Regions from separate parts of the Paenibacillus nuruki genome, predicted to be linked through region 2. Evidence: predicted binding sites of a transcription regulator. Region 2 holds the regulator's gene; each other region holds the start of a gene.
What was found. The regulator Rex, encoded in region 2, represses fermentation and respiration genes when NADH is low (regulators of the CRP and FNR family bind a similar motif). The targets are predictions, from matches to a motif close to TTGTGAAATATTTCACAA.

Region 1 (3,296 bases), 2.2 Mb from region 2:
CCGTCTTTTTGAATATTAGCATTCATCCGTTCATTCACAAATCTAGATGATTTCTCATCTTGGTATTGTGCTGGATCAAGCATACCTAGATAATAGTTGATCGCTGGACGGCATTTCGAACAACCTTCAGGTTGCTTCCACTCTAGTACATTCATTACTTCTTTAATGGTTTTAAGTCCTTTTTCTTTGATTCCAGCAACTACTTCATCACGACTAAGTGGTGTACAGCTACACATGCCCTGACTGGCTCCAATCGTGGCTCCGTCACCCAGTACATATTGCAAAATTTGTTCAACAACAGGCTTACATCCACCACATGAACGGCTTGCTCCGGTACATGCTTTGATCTCATCGACTGTTGTTAATCCTTTTTCTTGAATAGCACTGACAATATCAAGCTTGGTGACACCGTTACAACCACACACAATCTCACTATCTGCCATCGTATCGACAGATGATTTCTTTTTGCTATGATCGCATCCGCCTGTACCCATCAATTCGGCATATAATTCATCGGTCATCGGTGCACCATCACGAATCAACTTTTGCAATGGAGCCGCATCCGTAATATCTCCAAAAAGAACAGCACCGACAATCGTTTGATCTTCTAAAATGATTTTTTTATACGTGCGTTTCCAATCATCACGCGCTGTAATCACTGATTGGTGTTCATTTTCAATAAATACGCCTGCTGAAAATACATCTACACCGGAAATTTTGAGTTTGGTTGAGACCACCGAACCTTCATACGGCTGAGTATCAATCCCGCATATATGTTTCGCCAAAATCATTCCTTGTTCAAACAGTGGAGCAACCAATCCATAACAACTTTCTCTATGTTGTACACATTCACCTACAGCGTAGATGTTATCTACAGAAGTCTGCAAATAGTCATTCACAATAATGCCTCGACCGGTCTCGATGTTGCTTTCTTTGGCGACTGCAATATTAGGCTTAATTCCTGCCGCCATAACGACGAATTGAGCAGGCAATGTCGTACCGTCTTTGAATACCAATTGCTCCACTCGTTCTCCACCTAGTAGTTCAACTGTCTGTGCACCCATCAAAAATTTGATACCTTGACGTTCTAATTCTTTACGTAACATCGATGCGGCTACAGAATCCAATTGACGCTCCATCAGATCATCCATTAAGTGGACGACTGTGACATCCATTCCTAGACTCACCAATCCTTTAGCGGCTTCTAGTCCTAACAATCCTCCACCAATAACAGCGGCTTGTGGATAATGGGCAGCAGCATCGATCATTTGATGGCAATCGGCGATATCACGGAAACCAACAACTCCTTGTTTGTCATGACCCGGTATCGGTAAAATAAACGATTGCGATCCTGTGGCGATAATCACTTTGTCGTATGGAACCATCATTCCATTATCCGTATGAATTATTTGTTGCCCGGCATCGATACGTGTCACGGTTGTACCTGTATGCAGTGTGATTTGATTTTGCTCATACCATTCATGACTATTCAAAATAATATCGTCTATCGTCTGTGTACCTTCCAAAACATAAGACAACATAATCCGGTTATAGTTCGGATGTGGCTCACTGCCAAATACCGTAATATCGTATTGTCCACCTAATTTAATAATTTGTTCTAACGTTGCGACCCCCGCCATACCATTACCTATTAGAACCAGTCGTTCTCTTGTTGCTGTCATATCAAAATCCCCCTTTTTTGATGTGAATCTATATGCCATTTGTTCCATGAGTATGTTATATATAAAACAATCTTTAATATCTAAAATTTATTGGTTTATATTCAGTATATCCATCTTACTTTCTATATGTAGTGATCTAAATCACAAGCTTTTCGAAATATAAAGACACAAAATAACCCTTTTTATCAAATTGGTCATTAGAATGTATCCATTTTGCAAGGGAAACCGTCTATTCGACACGATAGATGGGCTTATAGTGCCATGTGCAAAAAAAGAAGCTATGACAAAATACAAATTAGCTTAGAAGATTAATCATAAAAGCAATGGAGGGTTATAATGACCAAAACATTTAAATACAGGCTTGAACAACAAACAGCCTATGAACATAGTGGTGGCCAAATGCGTGAGGTGTCTGTCGCAGACTTTCCTGTATCCACAGCGATGAGCGGTGTATCGTTACGACTGGCTCCGGGAACATTAAGAGAACTACACTGGCATACCAATGCTTCTGAATGGGGTTATGTCGTTAGCGGAAGTTGTCGCACAACGATTCTACATCCTGATGGAACAACGTACATAGATAACTTTAATAGTGGAGATGTATGGTATTTTCCCAAAGGCTACGGTCATTCGATTCAAGGCATGGGACCAGATGAATGCCATATTATTCAGATTATGAATAACGGTTCGTTTACCGAAAAACATACCTTTAGTATTACCGACTTTATCGCCCAGACTCCGATCGAATTAGTCGCTCAGAATCTAGGTATTTCGATTGAAGATGCACAACGTTTGCCGAAAAAAGAATCTTATTTTGCTTACAGGCAGGTACCGGATGATTCTACTTTGGATGCTACAACACGTAGCGCTACAGGGCTTACCAGTATGCATCGCTATCCACTAATGGCTCAAGATCCCAAGCGTGTTCCCGGCGGAGGCACAGAACGGGTTGCTTCTGCGCGCCTATTCCCGATTTCTACCAATATGACAGGAGCGATTATTGAGATTCAGCCGGGCGCACTACGAGAAATGCACTGGCATCCAAATACAGACGAATGGCAATATTATATAAGTGGTACAGCACGTATGGCTGTTTTTTTGGGTCAAGGAGAATTGATTGAAGATCAGTTTGAAGCTGGAGACGTGGGTTATGTTCCAGAAGGAGCAGGGCATTACATTTATAACAATGGAACTGAAGTGTGTCGTATCTTAGTAGGCTTTAACCACGGGCAACATGAGACGATTGATCTGACCAAATGGATCTCCAGTACACCAAACGATGTTCTAGCGACTAATCTAGAAATCAACCGTGAACAAGTGAGTCAATTGCCTCAACGTCACTGGTTTATCGCTCCTGCTGCTTTGCAGTAAACCGTTTAATATCGCATTTTATACCTACATCTACATCTACATCTACATCTACATCTACATCTACATCTACATCTACATCTACATCTACATCTACATCTACATCTACATCTACATCTACATCTACATCTACACATGATGCTATTTGAGAATGTGGATACTTATACAGTTTGTAGAAATAAGATTATTGATACTATTTATTGATATATGCTGAACCTGAATATCATGCTAATAATGATTTTAGTT
Region 2 (3,296 bases):
TTGAATGAACCGGGAACAATACGTACAGCTTCTGCTCCAGGCAGATCATTTTGTAGTAAAGCATTTACTTTTTCATATGTCACTGTACCTGCTGTTTTCTCAACATGTACGGCATTAGCACCTTCAGCGACTGAGCCATCAATATTGAACTTTACCCAGACCATAAGGTCTTCTTGTGCTGTGTTCTTACCTTCAACTACCCAATACGTTGAAGTATCTGTCCAGACAGAATTAAATGTACGTGTCACAGATACGATATCAGCCTTTTCCTGTGCACTGTTGATCGCCAGCTGCTCTTTACTCCATGGCTGCGCCATAACATGAACATAAAATTGATTAACACCTAATACAAGCAATCCTACTACTACAATAATGATTGCGATCCATTTTCCACTTCCCAAATTTCGCAAAACACGCCATCCTTTCCTGTCGACTTCCGGTTAGCGTTTGAGCAAACCTTCAAAAGCACTTTGGGCTTCATGACGAATTTTTTCTTCATCCAGTGTTAATGATATACCATCTTTGATTAATTGCTTACCATCTACCCAGACATGCAATACATCTTTAGCTGATGCAGAATAAATGGTATGTGAGATAAAATCAGTACGTGGCAAGAAATGCGGTTGATCTACATTTAATGCCGTAATATCGGCTTTCATACCGACAGCAAATGTACCTACGTCATTCAAAAATACAGATTTCGCACCGTATTCTGTACCCATTTTCAATGCTTCTAATGCAGGTACCGCTGTTGGATCTCCGGATACTCCTTTATGAATAAGAGCTGCCAAACGCATCTCTTCAAACATATCCAAGTTGTTATTACTTGCCGGGCCATCTGTTCCTAAAGAAACGACTACACCTGCACGCAATAAATCAGGAACACGAGCAACACCACTTGCTAATTTCAGATTACTACCCGGATTATGCGAAACAGCTACTTTATGTTGCGCCAGCATTTCGATCTCTTCATCATTCAAATGAACAGCATGTGCCAAAAGGGCTGGACGCGTGAAAAATCCTAATTTCTCCAAATGAGCTACAGGACGTAATCCATAATCAGTTACATTTAATTGTACTTCAGCTAACGTCTCAGACATATGTGTATGCAGCGGCAAATCCAAGTCATGTGCTGCTTGTACAAATTGTTCGATGTATGCAGGAGGACATGTATACGGCGCATGTGGAGACATCATCGTTGTAATACGTCCATCAGCTTGACCATGCCAATCCCGTGCAAAGTCGATAGATTGTTGTAACTTTTGCTTTTGCTCTTCTTCTGAACATAAGCCGATAACACCACGCATCAATACAGCACGCATTCCTGATTGCTCTACGACTTCAGCAACACGTTCTGAACGATCATACATATCCAGGAATGTCGTAGTACCGCCTTTTAACATTTCAAGTACAGATAATGATGTTCCCCAGTATACATCGTCACTTGTAAACTTCGCTTCCATCGGCCACATTTTTTCCTGTAACCATACTTGTAGTGCAAGGTCGTCGCCATATCCACGTAGCAAAGACATTGCCGCATGACCATGACTGTTCACTAGACCCGGGATAAAGAACAAATGATTACCATCGACTACTGTTGTTCCTTCTTCAATCACAGGCTCTTCTTCTCCAAGATAAGTGATCCATCCATCTTCAATCACCATATGTCCGAAAAGCATCGATTTTTCTTCACTCATTACAGCAAACATACCGTTTTTGATAACCCATTTGTTCGAGGTGTTATTCATTAGTTTCATGTTCCTTTCCATCTTCCAGATAATAGGCAAGGCTTAGTAAGTCCGTTGTAAAATCAGCAGTGTGTACACGAATATGCGGTGGAGCTTTCAAAATAATCGGTGCAAAGTTCAAAATGGCTTCGATCCCTGCTTCAATCAATTGATCTGCTACACGCTGTGCTTCAATATTAGGCACAGTAATAATACCAATACGAATACTTTTCGCTTTGACTGTTGCTCCAAGTTCTTCGATCGGTTGTACAACTAATGTATTGATCATCGAACCGACTTTGGGTTCAAGAGAATCAAACACAGCTACGATTTTCATCGTTTCTTTCAAATACATATTATAGTTCGAAAGGGCATGCCCTAGATTACCTGCACCTACAAGTGCGACATTGATCTGTTGATCTAATTTTAAAATATGACGTATTTTCTCAATCAGATAAGATACATCATACCCGATTCCTTTACGTCCAAAATCTCCAAAATAAGCTAAGTCTTTGCGAATTTGTGCTGGATTCAAATCTAATTTTTGTCCCAATTCTTGCGAAGACACTGTGGGAACTTCACGGGTGTGAAGTTCGTTCAGATATCTAAGGTATACAGGTAGTCTTCGCACGACTGCTTCTGATATTTTGTCGGATTTCATGCTTGCTCCCCCTCTTGATTTACAGTTTCCTTTTCAGGTTCGGCCTGGCTAAGCCATTCTGTAATACGGGGTACCATCTGCTCTGTCGGCATATGTTCCATTTTGGGACCGGGTAATGAATATAGAAAATGCTTGCCATAATAGGACTCGATCACACGAGTGTCATAGACAATAACGATTCCCCGATCACTAGATGTCCGTACTAATCTACCAAAACCTTGTTTGAAACGGATAACTGCTTGCGGTACAGATAATTTCATAAATGGATTTTTCTTTTCTTTTTTAAGCCGTTCGCTTTTGGCTTCTAGCAATGGATGATTGGGCGGTTGAAAAGGTAATCGTACAATCGCCAGACATGTTAATGCTTCGCCCGGAATATCGACACCTTCCCAGAAGCTACTTGTTCCAAGCAATACAGAAGCAGAACGCTCCTGGAATCTACGAGTAAGCTTCGTCCGACTCCCTCCATCAACGCCTTGACCAAATACAGCAATATCACTATGTGATAACTTCTCTTTTAATGGCTCATACACCTGCTTGAGCATTCGATATGAGGTAAATAAAACCATCATTCGTCCTTGCGTTGCTTTGGCAGTCTCTGCTAACGAGTTCGCTAATGTATCTACAAAGAAGGCATCACCGACACTGCCTTTGACACTTGGAAAGTCACGTGGAATCAACAATAGCGATTGCTCACGATAATTAAAAGGTGAAGATAACTGTTCAGTCATCAATCTGCCTTCTTTTTCCGCTTCGACAAGTCCCAGTTGTTCAATCATATATTGGAATTTCTTTTCTATTGATAATGTTGCAGATGTTAGAATAATACTTTTCTTTTTATCGAAAAAGTACTCTTTCAATTGCTTGCTCACATCCACAGGCACAGCATACATCTGTAAAGACTTACT
Region 3 (3,296 bases), 2.0 Mb from region 2:
AAAAATGCACCATGTATTATTTTCATCGATGAAATTGATGCTGTTGGTCGTCAACGGGGCGCAGGTCTTGGTGGCGGTCATGATGAGCGCGAACAAACGCTAAATCAACTTCTTGTTGAAATGGATGGATTTGGAGCAAACGAAGGTATTATTATCGTTGCTGCAACTAACCGTCCAGATATCTTGGATCCTGCATTGTTACGTCCAGGTCGTTTTGACCGTCAAATTACGGTGGATCGTCCAGACGTTAAAGGTCGCGAAGCTGTACTGAAAGTTCACTCACGCAACAAACCGCTTACGTCTAACGTAAGATTGGATACAATTGCGAAACGTACAACAGGTTTTACAGGTGCAGATCTGGAGAACTTGATGAACGAAGCAGCATTGCTTGCTGCGCGTCGTAATCGTCGTGATATTTCGATGAATGAGGTTGATGAAGCTATTGACCGTATCATCGTAGGTACAGAAAAACGTAGTCGTGTTATTAGTGATCGTGAAAAACGCATCGTTGCTTATCATGAAGCGGGTCATACGATTGTAGGTTATTTCTTGGAGCATGCGGATATGGTACACAAAGTAACAATCGTACCGCGTGGACGTGCTGGCGGGTATGTTATTATGCTTCCTAAAGAAGACCGTATGCTTGTAACGAAACAGGAATTGTTGGATAAAGTAACTGGTTTGCTAGGTGGACGTGTTGCTGAAGAATTATTTATCGGCGAGATTGGTACTGGAGCATATAGTGACTTCCAACAAGCAACTGGCATCGTACGCAGCATGATCGTTGAATACGGTATGAGTGAGAAGCTTGGACCGATGCAATTCGGTACTGCTCAAGGTCAAGTATTCTTGGGTCGTGATATCGGACACGAGCAAAACTATAGTGATAAAATCGCTTATGAGATCGATCAAGAAATGCACCGTTTTATTACGGAATCTTACGAACGCTGTCGCGAATTATTGCAAAAGCATTCAAGAGAAATGCATTTGATTGCTCAAACATTGCTTGAAGTAGAAACATTGGATCTAGAACAAATCAAAGAATTGATTGAAACTGGATCTTTAAGTGATACTGGCAATAGCGATGGTAATAGCGGTTCAGGCGAAACACCAGAAGGTGGCGAACCAACTGTAGATACAATCGGTGGTTCTTTGAGCTTGGAGAAAGATAACACTCCATCTACACCTGGATTGGGCAAAGACGGAGATATTCCGAATAGCCCTACTAATGGCCCTGGCGAAGATCGTGGACCAAATGGAACAGGTGGAAGTACACCCACTTCGTAATCAATAACAAAAATGCAGTAAATAAAAAGCCTGAAGATCAATAGGATCTTCAGGCTTTTTTTGCGTTTAAAGCATTTGTTCAAATTCATAGATTGACAAGTGAGTATAGCATTGTGTACATTATTGGTTGAACCTGATCACAAATTTGACACAATTTACACGGTAGTACGGGATATTTTTCACAAACTATTCGATCAGAAAGCTATAACTATCTTAGAACATACTTCTCTGCCAAACATTGTGAAATGAATCTCAATCAATTTGAAGGAGTGATTACGATGGAAGCGTTAGCACTGGAAAAGAAAGCAGAACGGGATGCACAGCTCAAGGAACGTCTTTTAGAATTAAAAAAGGAGCGCAATGCTATTATTCTAGCTCATTATTATCAACGGGATGAGATTCAAGAAGTGGCAGATTTCCGTGGCGATTCTTTTTTGTTAGCGCAAAAAGCAGCTCAGACTGAAGCGGATACGATTGTGTTTTGTGGAGTTCACTTTATGGGTGAAAGTGCTAAAATTCTAGCACCTAACAAAACAGTGATTATCCCTGATGAGCGGGCTGGTTGTCCAATGGCAGATATGGTCAATGTAGATGGTCTGCGTCGATTAAAAGAAAAACATCCTAATGCTAAAGTGGTTACTTATATTAATTCATCTGCTGAGATCAAAGCAGAAACAGATATCTGCTGTACTTCGGCAAATGCGGTGAAAGTCATTCAGTCTGTTGATTCCGACGAAATCATTTGGGTTCCTGATAAAAATTTAGGGCATTATGTACAACAGCATACCGATAAAAAGATGATTATCTGGGAAGGATATTGTAATACCCATGATATGTTGACGGTCAAAGACGTAATGGAAATGAAAGCGAAACATCCCCATTCTGAATTTGTTGTCCATCCTGAATGTCGTCCTGATGTTGTTGCTTTAGGTGACTTTGTAGGTAGCACAACAGCGATTATCAAATATTGCAAAGAATCGCCTTGTCAGGAGTTTATCGTAGGGACAGAAGATGGTACAGGTTATCAGCTTCGCAAAGACAGCCCTGATAAAACATTTCGCTTTGCTAGCAAATATTTAGTATGCCCTAATATGAAAGTGAACAATTTAAAAAAATTAGTCAATTGCTTAGAGCAGATGAAACCTCAAATCTATGTACCACCTGCTGTTGCTGATCAAGCTCGTGTTTCTTTGGAACGTATGCTACAAGTATCTTCATCTTGAACGATTGAGAGGGAACAGATTATGATTCCAAATCGCCTGATAGATTATCATCTGAGTGAATATATTCACAAACAAGTCGATGTTATTATTATAGGTTCAGGAATTGCAGGATTGTTTGCTGCTATTTCGGCAAGTGAATATAAGCACGTTCTTATGATCACAAAGAAATCATTATTAGACAGTAATACTCGTTATGCTCAAGGCGGGATTGCAGCTGTGATAGCAGCAGATGATTCTCCTCTTTATCACCGTCAAGATACATTGCTTGCAGGAGCTGGTCTTTGTTCCTCGTCTGCCGTAGATGTGCTTGTGCAAGAAGGCCCAGCAGGTGTACAGGAACTGATTCGTCTAGGCACTTTATTTGATACGATTGATGGACAATTGGAGTTAACACGAGAAGGGGCTCATAGTCATCGCCGTATTTTACATGCAAATGGGGATTCTACAGGATATGAGATTGTTAGAGCATTATCTCAGCATGTGGCTGAACATCCACGTATTGAAGTTTGGGATGAGCATTTGGCAATTGATCTAGTCACGCATCACAATGAATGTACAGGCGTCATCGTAAAGCAACCAGATGATCGTCTCGTCTATGTCCAAGCAGAAGCGACTGTGATCTGTTCAGGAGGTAGTGGACAGCTATATCAATATACGACGAATCCTGATGTGGCTACAGGCGATGGAGTGGCGATGGCTTACCGCGCAGGAGCACAGGTACGAGATATGGAATTTATTCAATTTCATCCGACTGCTTTATGTTATCCAGGTGCACCGCGATTTCTG

Region 1: a site for Rex is predicted at 1,812-1,829, ahead of nirB (nitrite reductase large subunit NirB). Genes of this name have one in related genera too.
Region 3: a site for Rex is predicted at 1,526-1,543, ahead of nadA (quinolinate synthase NadA). Genes of this name have one in related genera too.

Annotation. Positions count from the first base shown of each region.
Region 1 covers NZ_OY725677.1:3,361,196-3,364,491, forward strand. Annotated here, with positions in the region: gene nirB (nitrite reductase large subunit NirB) at 1-1,682, opposite strand, end outside; gene RCP16_RS14920 (cupin domain-containing protein) at 2,019-3,053, shown strand.
Region 2 covers NZ_OY725677.1:1,138,906-1,142,201, reverse strand. Annotated here, with positions in the region: gene RCP16_RS05130 (cell wall elongation regulator TseB-like domain-containing protein) at 1-410, opposite strand, end outside; gene RCP16_RS05125 (amidohydrolase) at 441-1,748, opposite strand; gene RCP16_RS05120 (redox-sensing transcriptional repressor Rex) at 1,741-2,388, opposite strand; gene dinG (ATP-dependent DNA helicase DinG) at 2,385-3,296, opposite strand, start outside.
Region 3 covers NZ_OY725677.1:4,189,286-4,192,581, reverse strand. Annotated here, with positions in the region: gene ftsH (ATP-dependent zinc metalloprotease FtsH) at 1-1,287, shown strand, start outside; gene nadA (quinolinate synthase NadA) at 1,566-2,510, shown strand; gene nadB (L-aspartate oxidase) at 2,532-3,296, shown strand, end outside.